2 regions of the Paraburkholderia sp. BR13444 genome follow, and region 1 is predicted to be linked to the other one. Evidence: riboswitches for the same ligand, from Rfam matches in the RefSeq annotation. Region 1 holds a riboswitch; the other holds the start of a gene.

What was found. A riboswitch is a leader RNA that binds a small molecule or an ion and turns the genes downstream of it on or off. The one in region 1 is predicted to bind glycine.
Region 2: it holds a riboswitch for glycine, as region 1 does, so the genes downstream of both, AB3X95_RS38315 (D-amino acid dehydrogenase) here and gcvT (glycine cleavage system aminomethyltransferase GcvT) in region 1, are expected to answer to the same signal.

What each region holds. Positions count from the first base shown of each region.
Region 1 covers NZ_JBFPKM010000010.1:18,039-25,965, forward strand. Annotated here, with positions in the region: gene AB3X95_RS25870 (cytochrome c5 family protein) at 1-611, shown strand, start outside; gene AB3X95_RS25875 (UvrD-helicase domain-containing protein) at 728-2,812, opposite strand; gene AB3X95_RS25880 (oxidoreductase) at 3,061-4,110, shown strand; gene AB3X95_RS25885 (hypothetical protein) at 4,326-4,676, shown strand; glycine riboswitch at 4,726-4,828, shown strand; glycine riboswitch at 4,849-5,009, shown strand; gene gcvT (glycine cleavage system aminomethyltransferase GcvT) at 5,090-6,208, shown strand; gene gcvH (glycine cleavage system protein GcvH) at 6,270-6,650, shown strand; gene gcvP (aminomethyl-transferring glycine dehydrogenase) at 6,733-7,927, shown strand, end outside.
Region 2 covers NZ_JBFPKM010000029.1:17,811-25,737, reverse strand. Annotated here, with positions in the region: partial or broken gene AB3X95_RS38330 (transposase) at 1-164, opposite strand, end outside; gene AB3X95_RS38325 (porin) at 525-1,661, shown strand; gene AB3X95_RS38320 (GMC family oxidoreductase) at 1,935-3,593, shown strand; glycine riboswitch at 3,676-3,767, shown strand; gene AB3X95_RS38315 (D-amino acid dehydrogenase) at 3,904-5,154, shown strand; gene AB3X95_RS38310 (hypothetical protein) at 5,323-5,706, shown strand; gene AB3X95_RS38305 (NAD(P)/FAD-dependent oxidoreductase) at 5,932-7,206, opposite strand; gene AB3X95_RS38300 (hypothetical protein) at 7,397-7,630, opposite strand.

The sequences.
Region 1 (7,927 bases):
CAGGCGCGCCGAAATTCACCAACACCGGCGACTGGGCGCCGCGCATCGCGCAAGGCTTCGACACGCTGTGGCACACCGCGCTGTCCGGCAAGGGCGCGATGCCGCCGCGCGGCGGCACGAGCCCCGACGACTACAGCGACTTCGAGATCGCGCGCGCGGTCGTCTATATGGCGAACAATTCGGGCGCGAGCTTCCCCGAGCCGGCGCAGCCGGCGGCGGGCGCAGCCGCGGCATCGGGTGCCGCTGCGGCATCCGGTACGGCAGCCGCATCGGACGCGGGCGCGGCCCAGGCCGCCGCGGCGATGGCCGCCATGGCCAGCGTGCCGCAGACTCCCGCCCCGGCAGCAGGCGGCGCGCAAAGCGCGGATGCGTCGCAGGCCGGCAAGGCGCTGTATCAGTCGGTATGTCAGGCCTGTCACGCGGCCGGCGTGCTGAATGCGCCGAAGTTCGGCGACAAGGAAGCATGGGCGCCGCGCCTGAAGGACTCGATGGACACGGTCTACAACTTCGCGCTGCACGGCAAGGGCGCGATGCCGCCGAAGGGCGGCTCGAATGCTTCGGATGCGGACGTGAAGGCCGCGGTCGACTATATGGTCAGCGCGGTGAAGTAAAACGGGCGGGATCAGCCGCTAAACGAAAAATCCCTGCATGCGCTAACGCGATGCAGGGATTTTTTATGCGCAACGATAAGCAACCGCACCGGGCAGGCACTTGAAGCCTCACCCGCTCACGCCTTCTGCAACAGCGCCTTCAGACTCGCGAGCCGATCCTTCGGCGACATCGGCGCCTCTTCCGGCGTCGGCGGCGGCGCATCGTCGAGCAGCATCTCGTTGATAAAGCGCGACGGCTCGCAGACGATCGTCTCCCGCGCCCTCTTACGCTTCTTGCACCAGTTCAGATGCAGGCTGCGCTGCGCGCGCGTGATCGCGACGTACATCAGCCGGCGTTCCTCCTCGATGCGCGCGTCGTCGATCGGCTCGTCGTCCGCGCCGCCGCGATGCGGCATGATGCCTTCCTCGACGCCGACCAGAAACACGTGCGGATACTCGAGCCCCTTCGACGCATGCACGGTCGACAGCCGCACCGCATCCGGATCTTCCTCGCGACCTTCGAGCATCGACATCAGCGCGACCGTCTGGATCAGGCCGAGCAGGTTCTTGCCGGTGTCGCCGAGGCCGTCGGCGGTGTCGTAGCCGGTCGCCTCGCTGCCGGCCGCCGGCTCCTCCTTCGTGCCCTTGCGCTTCAGCCACTCGATGAACTCGAGCACGTTCTGCCACTTCGCCTGCGCCTGGCGTTCGTCGAACGCGTCGTACAGATACGCTTCGTAGTGGATCGCTTCCATCAGCTCGTCGAGCAGCGTGCCCGCCGCATCCTTCTCCGCACGGTCGGTCAGGCGCTGCATGAAGTCGCAGAACGCGCGCATCGGCTCGATCTGACGCGGCGACAGACGCGCCTCGATGCCGCCCATGTAGACCGCCTCGAACAGCGACACCTTTGCCTGGCCCGCGAACGCGCCGAGCGCCTCCAGCGTCGTATTGCCGACGCCACGGCGCGGTGTCGTGATCGCACGGATGAACGCGGGGTCGTCGTTCGCATTGGCGATCAGGCGCAGGTACGCGCAGATGTCCTTGATCTCGGCCTTGTCGAAGAACGACTGGCCGCCCGACAGCACGTACGGAATCCGTTCGCGGCGCAGCACCTGCTCGAAGATGCGCGCCTGGAAGTTGCCGCGATACAGGATCGCGTAGTCGCGGAAATTCGCGCGCCGCTCGAACTTGTGCGCGGACAGCCGGAACACGACGGACTCCGCCTCGTGCTCCTCGTCGTTGCAGCCCGTTACCGTGATCGTGTCGCCCATGCCGTGCTCGGACCACAGCTTTTTCTCGAACAGCTTCGGGTTATTCGCGATCACGTTGTTCGCGGCGGTCAGGATACGCACCGTCGAGCGGTAATTCTGTTCGAGCTTGATCAGGTGCAGATTCGGAAAATCTTTGCCGAGCTGGCCGAGGTTCTCGAGGGTCGCGCCGCGCCAGCCGTAGATCGCCTGGTCGTCGTCGCCGACCGCCGTGAATGCCGCGCGCTTGCCGGCCAGCAGCTTCACCAGTTCGTACTGGCACGCATTGGTGTCCTGATACTCATCGATCAGCAGATAGCGCAGCTTGTTCTGCCAGCGGTCGCGCACCTGCTCGTTGCTCGCGAACAGCTCGGCGGGCAGGCGGATCAGATCGTCGAAATCGACCGCCTGGTACGCATGCAGCGTCGCCACGTAGTTGCGATAGACGATCGCCGCCTGATGCTCGTCCTCGGTCGATGCGGTCGCGATCGCCTGCTCGGGCATGATCAGGCCGTTCTTCCACAGCGAGATGATCGACTGGATCTTGCGGATGAAGCCCTTGTCCGTCGAGCCGACCTGTTCCTGGATCATGCCGAAGCAGTCGTCGGAATCCATGATCGAGAACTGCGGCTTCAGGCCGACGTGTTCCGCCTCCTGCCGCAGGATCTGCACGCCGAGCGAATGGAAGGTACACACCGTCAGCTGGTTCACGGGCACCTTGCGGCCTTCCTTGCCCGGCGCGGTCAGCGTCTTGCCTTCGAGCAGCTTGCCGACGCGCTCGCGCATTTCCGCCGCGGCCTTGTTCGTGAACGTGACGGCGGCGATGTGGCGTGGCTCGAAGCCCTTCGCTTCGATCAGGTGAGCAATTTTCTGCGTGATCACGCGCGTCTTGCCACTGCCGGCGCCGGCGAGTACGAGACAGGGACCGTCGAGATAACGGACCGCTTCACTTTGAGCGGGGTTCAGGCCTGCGGACATCGTTTGTGGATGGGTGAGACGGTTGAGGGCCGCTGAGGTCGGACCGGCGGGAGACGCCGGCCGAAGGCCCGGGACATGCTGCGCGGCTCGATGCGCGCGAGAGGTGCGATGTTAACATGGACAACCGCGATGGACTGCGCGATGGGGTGATGCTCAGCCCCCGGTCCAGCCCACAAATGCCACAATGATGAGATTGCGCGCCGCCGCCGCGGTGGCAAGGCGGCGCGCCGTTCCTCAGGAAGAATCGCATGTCCGCATCGCTGAAGGTTGGATTGATGGGCTACGGCTTCGCCGGCGCGACGTTTCACGCACCGGTGATCGAACATTGCGGACGCGCGAGCGTCGCCGCGATTGCGACCGGGCAATCCGAGAGAGCGCACGCCGACTATCCGCACGCGAAGATCGTCGCCGATCTCGACGCGTTGCTCGCGCTCGACGACATCGACTGCGTCGTGATCGCGACGCCCAACGACACCCACTTCGACCTCGCGCGCCGCACGCTCGAAGCCGGCAAGCACGTGGTCGTCGACAAGCCTGTCACGCTGAGCGCCGCCGACGCCCACACACTTGCCAATATCGCGCTCGCCCGCGGCAAGCTGTTCGCACCCTTTCACAACCGCCGCTGGGACGGCGATTTTCTGACCGTACGCGACCTGCTCGCGCGCGTGGAACTGGGTCGCGTCACGCATTACGAATCGCATTTCGACCGCTTCCGGCCGGGCGTGCGTCAGCGCTGGCGCGAGGATGTGACGCGCGGCGGCGGTCTGCTGTTCGATCTCGGTCCGCACCTGATCGACCAGACGCTCGCCCTCTTCGGCGCACCGCAGACCGTCTCGGCGACGGTGCGCACGCATCGCGACGACGCAAGCGCACCCGACTACGTGCACATCCTGCTCGGCTACGAGGAGTTCGAGGTCGTGCTGCATGCAAGCGCGCTGACCGCGTTGCCGGGACCGCGCTTTGCGATCCATGGAACGCGCGGCAGCTATGTGAAACACGGCCTCGACACCCAGGAAGATCAGCTGAAAGCCGGCCTGCGCCCCGGCGACGCAGGCTTCGGCGCCGGCAACACCCCCGGCGTGCTGCGCGTGCTCGAAGGCGACCAGGAAGTCGAACGTGAATTGCCCACCCGCAACGGCGAGTACGCAGGCTTCTATATTGCGTTGGCCGATACGATCCAGAACGGCGTCGCATTTCCGGTCAGCACGCGCGACGCGGTCGACGTAATGACGATCATCGAACTGGCCGCGCGCAGCTCCGAGCAAGGCGTGCGGCTGCCGTTCGAGCGCATTCGCTGAGCCTTGCCGCTGCGCGTGGCACCGTGCTCGCGCGGTCTGTGTACCGAAAACAGGATGACCTTCCGCGCCGCAAAGGCCGTCGGCGCGGGCCTTTCCTGACGTTCCAGAAAGGAACATAACGTTACAAATTCGCCCGCTGCCGAGTCAGCGGGCGTTCCTCGTCATCCGTTGCTAGCGAGGTAGCAATCGATACGACAACGACTCCTGGAGAATCCATGTCTCGAATCATCCGTGCCCTTGTTGCATGCGCACTGCTCGGCTCCGTCGCCGCCTGCGTGGTAACGCCGCCGCCGGCCCCGCACCCGAGCCCCACTCCGCAGCAGATCGCGGACCAGCGCCTGCATCAGGTCGAGGGCCGCATCGACAATCTCGCGCGCCGTATCGACACTCGGGTGAATCAGGGCTATTACCCACCGCCGCAAGGCGCCGCGCTGCATCACCGCCTCGAGACGATCCGTCAGGAAGCGCGTGACATGGCCTCGCAACACCGTGGCGGTTTGTCCGCGGAAGAACAGCGCGTGCTGAACCAGGAACTGGACAATGCGGCTCATGCGATCGGCGAGTGAGCGCTCCCGGCCCTTTATTTGACAAGCCCCGGCCCGTCGCGTACATTCGCCGCACGCGTCGGGAGAGCGTGCTGGCAAGCGAAAAATCGCAGGCCGCGCCGCCGAAGGGGCACACCCGCAAACTCTCAGGCAAAAGGACCGACCGCGTCGAAAAACCCGTCTTTCGGCGGTTTTTTCGCACTCTGGAGAGCGGCAGTAGCCATCCGCGTCGCACGTCGTGCACCGCAGGCAAGCTGCCCACCGAAGGGGCGCGCGTTTCCCCGTGACGAATCGAGCTCATTGAGCCAGTCGCGGCGGCGCAATCTCTCAGGTATCGAGGACAGAGGGGTCATGCAGAACCACGCTCGCAGGCACAAGGCCGCGAGGCAGTGCGCCGCATGGCCTTTTTTGTTCCGCGAGACGCCCGAGGCCCCATGACCGAACTCAAACACACCCCGCTCCACGCCGCTCACCGTGCGCTCAATGCACGCATGGTCGACTTCGGCGGCTGGGACATGCCCGTCAACTACGGCTCGCAGATCGAGGAACATCGCGCGGTGCGCACCGACGCCGGCATGTTCGACGTGTCCCACATGTGCGTGGTCGACTTCACCGGCGAGCGCGTCCGCGCGTTCTTCGAATACGCGCTCGCGAACAATGTCGCGAAGCTGCAGACGCCGGGCCGCGCGCTCTACTCCTGCATGCTGAATCCGAACGGCGGCGTGATCGACGACCTGATCGTCTATTACTTCGGCGAAGACCAGTTCCGCGTGGTCGTCAACGCCGGCACCGCCGACAAAGACATCGCCTGGTTCGGCCAGCTCAACGCCGAAGGCGGCTTCGGCCTCACCATCACGCCGCGCCGCGATCTGGCGATCGTCGCCGTGCAAGGCCCGAACGCGCGCGAAAAAGCGTGGCAAACCGTGCCGGCCGCGCGCGCCGCGACCGAAGCGCTGAAGCCGTTCAACGCCGCGCGCATCGACGGCACGCCGTTCGGCGAGCTGACCGTCGCGCGCACCGGCTACACCGGCGAAGACGGTTTCGAGATCATCGTGCCCGCTGCGCATGTCGAAGCGCTGTGGAACGCGCTCGCCGCCCACGGCGTGCGCCCGGCCGGTCTCGGCGCACGCGACACGCTGCGCCTCGAAGCCGGCATGAATCTTTACGGCCAGGACATGGACGACAATGTCTCGCCGCTCGACGCCGGCCTCGCATGGACCGTCGACCTCACCTCACCGCGCGACTTCATCGGCAAGAGCAGCCTCGAAGCCGACGGCTCGCGCGCCGCGTTCGTCGGCCTGATCCTGCTGAAGGACAACGGCAAGGCTGCCGGCGTGCTGCGCGCGCATCAGAAAGTCGTCACGCCGCACGGCGACGGCGAAATCACCAGCGGCACGTTCTCGCCGACCATACAGGAATCGATCGCCTTCGCGCGCGTGCCGAAAGGCGTGCAGCCGGGCGACACGGTGCATGTCCAGATTCGCGACAAAGCCTGCCCCGCAAGCGTGGTAAAACTGCCGTTCGTGCGCAACGGCAAGGTGCTGGCGGTCTAAGCGGCCGGCGCACGCCCCCAACATTCAAACCACTACCGAACATACCGTTCAGGAGCATCCGATGAGCATCCCGGCCGATCTGAAATACACCGAATCGCACGAATGGGTCCGCACCGAAGCGGACGGCACGCTGACGGTCGGCATCACCGACCACGCGCAGGAAGCGCTCGGCGACATCGTCTTCTTCGAAGTCCAGGAACTCGGCAAGTCCGTGACCGCCGGCGACACCGTCGCCGTGATCGAATCGGTGAAGGCCGCTTCCGATATCTACGCGCCGGTTTCGGGCGAAGTCATCGAAGCGAACACGGCCGTCGGCGACTCGCCGGACACCGTCAACAGCACGCCGTATGACAGCTGGCTGTTCAAGATCAAGCCGGCCGCCGACGCGTCGCTCGAGCGTCTGCTCGACGCCGACGCGTACGCGAAGTCGATCGGCGCCTGAGTTACTGCCTGATTCACTTTTCGTTTTAACCGTCAGGCGCGGCGCTTGCACAACGGCGCGCGCCGCGCCGCCAGGAACACCCATGAAGCTCGAACACCCGGATCGTCCGATGAACCGCACTCCTCTCTCGCTCGCCGCGCTCGAAGTGCACGACGCCTTCGCCGAACGGCATATCGGCCCGGATGCGGCCGACCAGCAAGCGATGCTCGAAGCACTCGGCTTCGCATCGCGCGCGGCATTGATCGACGCCGTCATCCCGAAGACGATCCGCCGCACCGAAGCGCTGCCGCTCGGCCCCTTCGCGCAACCGAAGAGCGAGGCCGAAGCGCTCGCCGCCTTGCGCGAGCTCGCGGACAAGAACCAGGTGTTCCGCTCCTACATCGGCCAAGGCTATTACAACGCCCATACGCCGACGGTGATCCTGCGCAACGTGCTGGAAAATCCGGCGTGGTACACCGCGTACACGCCGTATCAGCCTGAAATTTCCCAAGGCCGTCTGGAAGCGCTGCTGAACTTCCAGCAGATGGTCACCGACCTGACCGGCCTCGCGATCTCGAACGCTTCGCTGCTCGACGAAGCGACCGCGGCAGCCGAAGCGATGACGCTGCTGCAACGCGTCGGCAAACCGAAGTCGAACGTGTTCTTCGTCGCCGACGACGTGCTGCCGCAAACCATCGAAGTCGTGAAGACGCGCGCGACGCCGGTCGGCATCGAAGTGAAGGTCGGCCCGGCCGCTGAAGCCGCCGACGCCAACGCATTCGGCGTGCTGCTGCAATATCCGGGCGTGAACGGCGACGTGCGCGACTACCGCGCGCTGACCGAAGCGATCCACGCGGCGGGCGGCCATGTGGTCGTCGCCGCCGACCTGCTGGCGTTGACGGTGCTGACGCCGCCGGGCGAATGGGGCGCGGACGTCGCGGTCGGCAATACCCAGCGTTTCGGCGTGCCGGTTGGCTTCGGCGGCCCGCATGCCGCGTACCTCGCGGTGCGCGACGAATTCAAGCGGCAGATGCCGGGACGTCTGGTCGGCGTGACCGTCGACGCGCAAGGCAACCCCGCGCTGCGTCTCGCGCTGCAAACGCGCGAGCAGCACATCCGCCGCGAGAAGGCGACCTCGAACGTGTGTACCGCGCAGGCGCTGCTCGCGATCATGGCCAGCATGTATGCGGTCTATCACGGCCCGCGCGGTCTGAAGACGATCGCGCTGCGCGTGAACCGCGTCGCCGCGCTGCTCGCCGCAGGCGCGAAGCAGCTCGGCTATAAGCTCGTCAACGAAA
Region 2 (7,927 bases), on a different contig from region 1:
TCCCGCCAGCGGATACCGGTCTTGAGCACGAACAGAATGCCGTTCAGTGCAGCTCGGTTCGCAACCGGCAACCGGCCTGGATACTTCTTGCGCCGGGGTTTGAGCGAAGGCAGCAATGGCTCGATCAGTGTCCACAGTCCGTCATCAACAATCGGCGCGCCCATCCTTGGTTCCAGTTGTTCAGGTGGCCAAGGTTAACAGCTTGCCGAGAAGGTTAACAGCCCCCAGTGGGTCTTTTTGATTCCGTCTCTAAGCGTTGGAGCCTGCGCATTTACGTGGGCGGGCGGCATGGAAAGGCCGTCCTGCAGCATTCTTAACGAATCCGTCGCGTTGGCATGGTTAATGCTCTATTAGCGCCGCCATTGCAATAAAGGTGGCGCATTGGCGCTTATGGGCGCTTTATCTCGCCAACGAGCCGACAGTGCTGCCGTAGTCTTTTCTAATCGTTCCGAACGTCGTCTGCGGACATCCAATTAGGACTCCGCACGGCAAAACTCGTTCTCTAATTAGAGGATTCCACGCAAATGAAAAGCCTTTTACTTCCTGCCGCAATCGTCGCCTTCTTCGCGGGAAGTTCCGCTCATGCACAGAGCAGCGTCACCTTATACGGTGTCCTCGACACAGGTATCAATTTCACATCGAATGCGGGCGGCCACCATGCGTGGGCAATGGTCAGCGGCGATGTGTCGGAGACGCGCTTTGGTCTGAAGGGAACCGAAGACCTGGGTGGCGGGCTGAGTGCTATTTTCACTCTGGAAAATGGCACGAATTTGAACAACGGCCAATTGAATGAGGGCGGCCGCCTTTTCGGGCGTCAAGCCTTTGTCGGTTTGAACTCGGCGAGCTATGGCACATTTACGATGGGGCGGCAGTACGACGCAACCGTTGACATGTGGAGTTCGTTTACGGGGGCAGGCAACGCTATCGGCGACCTTGCCGCTCACCCATTCGATAACGACAACGCCGACTACGACTATCGCTTGAACAATTCGGTCAAGTACCTCAGTCCAACGATTGCGGGCTTCCAGTTCGAAGGCGTGTACGGCTTCAGCAACTCGACGAACTTTGCTGACAACCGGGCATACAGCGCAGGGGTCACCTACGCAACGGGGCCGTTCTCCGCCGCGGTGGCATACATACGCCAGAATGGCAGCAACCTCACCACCACAGGTGCGGTAGCAGGCGACGGCGTCTTTACCGGTTCGCATCAGCAGAACATCGACGCCGGCGTCAAGTGGACGTTTAGCGACGGGTCGAACGTCGCGCTGGCTTACTCGCACGTCGACGTCTACAACCCGACGGCCAACGGGTACGCGCCGAACATCGGCACGCAGACATGGACCTCCTGGAAATTCGATAACGTGGAGGTCAACGGGACATATTTCTTGAACCCCGCGTTGTTCCTCGCCGGCGCGTATACCTATACGCACGGGAATCTGAACGACACAGGCGGCGGCTCGAGTCAGAACTGGCATCAGGTGTCGCTGATGCTGAACTATTTGCTCAGCAAGCGGACGTCCGTGTATGTGCAGGGTGCTTATCAGCACACGAACGGAAAAACCGGTACAGACCTGGACTCGGCGCATATCATCGGCTCATCAGACCTCTCTTCCACAGGCAATCAGATGGTCTATCGCGTAGCCTTGATGCATACGTTCTGACGAGTCTCAATGCATTGTGAGACGGGGCAAAGGCTCCGTCTCAATGCTGCTGCGGCGAAGTCGCAAAATTGAGACAAACGCATGAGTTCCGAGAAGTGATGCCAGCTGCACCCATAGAATCAAAGACTTGCAGGGAGACGCGCCGCTTGGCACGATGCTTGTATGTATAAAGTAGAAGACAGTGTAGCGCTCCCAGCAGCGCTTACGGAGTGCGCGGAGACGACTGCCAGCGCTAATGCACGAGGCGGCCGATGCTTTTCTTAGGAGGGTTTTGTGGTTGATTACATTGTTGTCGGAGGCGGCCCAGCTGGTTGCGCAACCGCCGGTCGCTTGACCGAGGATTCGAATGTCTCCGTCCTGTTGTTTGAGCAGGGGCCGCGCGACGTCAATCCCTACATTCACATGCCGGCAACGTATTTCAAGACAGCCAAGGGCAATCTGCTGACCCGTTACCGCCTGCAGCCGCAGCGACAACAGAACATGGTCACACCAGAGATGGTGCAAGGCCGCGTGCTTGGCGGTGGAAGCTCCGTCAACGCGATGGTCTACATGCGCGGATGCCCGGAAGACTACGACGGCTGGGCTTCGATGGGCCTCGATGGCTGGAGCTATGCCGATGTTTTGCCTTATTTCCGAAAGGCAGAGGACAACGAGCGCTTCGCCGGCCCAGAGCATGGTACGGGCGGCCCGCTGGGAGTTTCTGACCAGCGCTACACCCACTATCTGACCAAAGCCTGGTTGCGAGCGTGTCAGGAAATGGGCATCAACTACAACCAGGACTTTAACTCCGGAAAGCAGGCGGGTTGCGGTCTCTACCAGACGATGACGCGGGATGGAAAGCGATGCAGCGCCGCGGTCGCGTATCTCAATCCGGCGCGCAACCGGAAGAACCTGACCATCAAGACCGATTCCCGCGTGGTGCGCATCGTCGTCGAGAACGGACGGGCGGTTGGCGTGGAGCACGTCGAAAATGGTCAACGGAAGATTGTCCGCGCGGAGCGCGAAGTCATCATCTCCGCTGGCGCAATCGGCTCCCCCCATCTGTTGATGCTTTCCGGCATCGGTCCGGCTGAACAACTTCGCAAGGCCGGCGTGTCGGTGGTACATGACCTCCCGGGCGTGGGCGAGAACTTCCAGGACCACATGGATATGTTCCTCATTTACGACCTGACCGGTGAGCACAGTTACGACCGCTACAAGAAATTCCGCAACCAGGTCAGCGCGGGTCTCGAATACGCGCTGTTCCGTAGCGGCCCGGTGAGTTCCAACATCTGCGAAGGCGGACTCGTCTGGTACGGCGCCGAGGATGACCCTCTTCCTAATCTGCAGTATCACTTTCTGCCGGGCGCTGGCGTCGAAGAAGGTGCAGACGAGACACCGAGCGGCAACGGTCTGACGCTGAACGTGTACCAGACACGTCCGCGCTCACGCGGCACGATACGCATCGCCAGCGCCGACCCTGCAGTGCCGCCTCTCGTCGACCCGAACTACCTGTCGGACCCGTACGATGCCGAAGTGCTGGCGGAAGGCGTCCGGATTGGTCAGGAGACGCTTGCACAGAAAGCCATGAGCAAGTACGTGAGGGCACCGTATCGTCCTGGCGGTATTCTTCGCACAAAGGAAGAGCGAATCCGTTTCGTCCGCGAGACGGGGCAAGGCGCACTTCACCCGTCAGGCGCCTGCCGGATGGGCACGGACGACATGTCGGTTGTGGATACGACGTTCCGTGTTCACGGGCTGGAAGGCCTCCGTGTAACCGACACGTCGGTCTTGCCAGCACTCGTCTCGGGGAACACGACTGCTCCGACGATTATGCTCGCCGAACGACTCGCCGACTTCATCAAACGGGGCGCGACATCGGCGGTGTCGGAAACGACCGAGATGCCGAGCGTCGACCTGGAACGATTCCGACGCGCCAAGATGCCTTCCTGAATTGAAAGCCGAAGGCGAAAAACCGTGACGCTCGGACCGGATGCGTTCAGGGGTTTCGCCTGCGGTGCAGCACTGATATCTCATTGCGAACACGGGAGAGACCGCTGATTCAACAGCGGCGCCGACGGAGCAACCGCCCCGGAAACTCTCAGGCCAAAGGACCGTGTCGCATCAACATCTGGAGAGCGGCGCATCAGGCGCCCACCGAAGGAGATTCTCTGGTTGAAACCCCGGAGAAGGAAACTCTCAGGTACATGGACAGATGGGGCATGCGGATTACGCCGCATTAGCTTTGACTGGACGTGTGCAAATGAAAAAAGTTGCAGTTATCGGCGCCGGCATCACCGGGGTGACCACCGCTTACGCACTCGCGAAACGCGGTCTCGACGTGACCGTGTACGAAAAGAATCGCTATGCGGCCATGGAAACGTCGTTCGCGAATGGTGGGCAACTTTCGGCGAGTAACGCGGAAGTCTGGAATAGTACGGCCACCGTACTCAAAGGACTCAAATGGATGACGACAGCGGACGCTCCGCTCTTACTCAACCCTGCGCCTTCCTGGCACAAGTACTCGTGGATGGGCGAATTCTTGCGCCAGATTCCGAATTACAAGTCCAACACGGTCGATACAGTGCGCCTCGCCATCATGGCGCGCGAGCATCTGTACGCAATCGCCGAGCAGGAAGGCTTTGACTTCAACCTCGAGAAGCGGGGCATTCTGCACATTTACGCGGACCGCGCCGGTTTCGAGGCTGCGTCTGCGGTCAACGTCCTGCTGCGTGAGGGTGGCCTCGACCGCAGGTCGGTCACCCCACGGGAAATGAAGCAGATTGAGCCGACCCTCCGGGGCGAGTTCTACGGCGGCTTCTTCACACCCTCGGATTCCACCGGTGACATCCACAAATTCACGCGGGGTTTGGCCGAAGCTTGTCGTCGCAAGGGCGTCCATTTCCACTACGACACTGACATCACCTCAATCGCCCGCGAAACCGACGGCTTACGGATCCACTCGACTGCTGGTGGCGACCGCCGACGAAACGATGTGGTCGACGGGGTGGTTGTATGTGCAGGGGTTCACAGCCGCCGATTTGCAGCCATGTTCGGGGACCACGTGAACATCTATCCTGTGAAGGGATATTCGATTACGGTCAACCTCGATGACGAAAAGAGTCAACAGGCAGCCCCTTGGGTAAGCCTGCTCGATGATGCGGCCAAAATCGTGACGAGCCGATTGGGTGTCGACCGCTTCCGGGTCGCAGGCACCGCGGAGATCAACGGCTTCAACAAGGATATCCGGGCTGACCGCGTCGCGCCCCTCACCGACTGGGTACGGCGCTATTTCCCCGACTGCTCGACCGCACGCGTTATTCCATGGGCGGGGCTGCGCCCGATGATGCCCAACATGCTTCCCAAGGTTGGTCCTGGCAAACAGGACGGCGTGTTCTACAACACCGGACACGGACACCTCGGCTGGACGCTCTCGTGCGCAACAGCGGAGTTGCTGGCAGACAGCGTTGAGTCCTCCCACCTCCGCTCAGTGCGTGCGGCCGTAAGCGCCTGACCTTGCCCGACGTATCGCCACTCGCCTGACCTTGTCTTTTGACGCGGTCACGCGGGTGGCGCTCGCGTATCTGAACTCAATCCAAAGACTACGGGACCGCGTCCCGTCGAACGCCGCTCAGTCGCCAGCGGCCAGAACAGACGACGCGCAAAACGCGCGAGGTGACCTATGTATAACAAAAAAAAGGTGACGCTCAAGGCCAAAATGCTCGCGGCCGTCGCGCTTGCCGTAACAGCCGGATTCTTTGTTTGCATCGCGAGCATCAGTATCCGTGTAGGTGCCTCCCAGAAAGATGCGGCTGTTCGGTACGCACAGGAGCTTGCTCGCACCAACGCCGTTCAGGTCGCCGGGGAACTCGACGCGACGATGGATATCGCAGCCAACCTGGCTGATTCGTTGGTGGCAATGCGAACCCGGGGCATTGCTGACCGCCATGTGGCGGATGACATGCTCCGGTCGGCACTCGAATCCCACAAGTCATTCCTGGGCATCGCCGGAGCCGAATGCGTTCGATGGCAAAGACCAGATGTACGTCGGCACACCCGGGACTAATACTACCGGACGGTACCTGCCCTACTGGAATCGCGCCGCTGGCTCCATAGCGGTGGAGGCCAGTACGAACTACGACTCGCAAAATCAGGACGGCGAGTAATACCAGATTCCGAAGAAAACAGGCCACCCGCTTGACACGGAACCGTACACCGGACAAGCCGGCGGCAAGCAGGTCATGATGACGACCCTGTGACGCAGCAGTACGCGGATGAGCGCGCCCCCGAATCAGGCTTCCTGGACGGCGGGTTTGCCGAAGCGCGCTGCAGAGAATCGCCCAAGTTGGTCCCTCTGCGGCGGCCGGCCTGTCACGCAGTCCGCGATAATCTTGGCTGTGGGAGCTGAACCAGTCAGCCCAAGGTGGCCGTGTCCGAAGGCAAGCCAGAGATTTTTTCGGTCAGGTGCCTGACCCAGAACGGGCATTGAATCGGGCATGCAGGGACGGTGTCCCATCCACGTGGTCGCGCCACGCGTCGTATTCAACGATGGCAGTCCTGCCCGGGCATGGTGTTCGAGAAGGGTTGCTCGCCGCTCATTACCCGGGCGCTGAGTGCCGCCAAATTCGACTGTGCCTGCAATACGCAGACCGCTTTCCATCGGCGTGATAAAGACCTTCCTGTCAGCAAGCACGATTGTGCGCGAGAGATGCGTATCCGATTGGGGGACATGCAGGTGGTACCCGCGCTGAGTTTCCAGCGGCACTGAAAGGCCGACAGAGCGCAGTAGTACGTTCGACCACGCGCCCGACGCGAGAACCACGTGCGTGGCGCTGAACACGCGGTCGCCCGCGCGAACCACCCAGTTCAGCGCGTTCGATTCAAGCGTCGTGACGCTGGCCCGTTCAAACGCGACACCACGCAGACGGGCCGCGTCTGCGATTGCGCGCGCATAGGCGAGCGGGTCGCGAAGCCAGTGGTCGTCCGGAAGGAGGAGGCCGACAACGTAGTCTGGCGACACATCACGCTCAATTTCTCGAATCGACTTTCGGTCGAGCTTCTGCATACGCATCCCAAGCTGGGACTTTAGCGCCCAGGCAAACGCGTCTTTTGCTAGCGATACTTCTGAGGGGTAGAGATGCAACTGCCCAGTCTGGCGCATCTGCTGCGCAAAGCCGACATCGGTTGCCAGCTCTTTGTGGTCGCGTGGCGCATGGTGAAGCAGCCATTCCAGTGACTCGGCAGTTTTGTACACGCGAGCTGGCTCGGCCGACTTTACGAACTGGAACAACCATGACGCAGCGAACGGGAAATAGAGCGGTGGGACATACAGCGGCCCCTTCGGGTTGCACATCATCTTGATGGCACCCGACAGAACTCCGGGAAGGGCGAGCGGCGCAAAGGAATGATACGAAAGCGCGCCTGCGTTGCCGCCCGAACATTCACCGGCGGGCTCTCCTTTGTCCACGACCGTTACAGCCAGGTTGCGCTTTGCCAGTTCGTGCGCGATAGCGAGGCCAACGATTCCGGCGCCCACGACTATCACATCATTTTTGTTTGCATACATGAATGAGAGGGGCTATTCAACAAGAGCGGCTGCACGTGAGCAACCGGCTGATTAGATCGTTGTGTGTCTGTGCCGGATGAACCGACGGTTCTCAAACCTAGACGGGTTCGAAATCGACGTCAGTCCTACGCGCGAAGGCGAGCAATGCCCCGGCTCAACGAAGCTCCGGCATCGGGCTGGTACATGCACGTCAAGCCGCACGTTCGATGGCCAGAAAGGCCGGACGGCCGCCACGCTGCGGATAAACCTGCCAGGAGCCGTCACCGTGTCTGAAGAAAATGATGGCGTACGGACTGTCGATGCGTGACACGGTGACGCTCCTCTTCTGGTTAGTGGCGCCGCGTGAGATACGAATCGAGGTCCGCTGAGCACCGCCAAACCATTTTTCGATTTGCCCGTGAAGCGAAGTTGAGGCGGTAGTCATTGCAATCTCCTGAAGGCCGCAACCGGAAGCATTCGAGGAGGACTCGAACCTCGCGGTTGGCGTGAGGATTTCTGCAAGCTTTATGCCGATTTCGCGAGGAGATGCGGAATGGTGATGTGTGAGAGCCCTTGGGCTTCGCCGGCTAGGGGCCGGCGAGTTTCATTGAATGTCCCGTTCGAGGCTCACCGTGAGATTTCTCAGGCATGAGACGAGTCAGGCAGCGACGGGCGTCTCAAAGATGATTTCGTAAGACTCCGACAATTTGCCCCGAACTCTCGCGAAGCCCCGCGGAGCGGG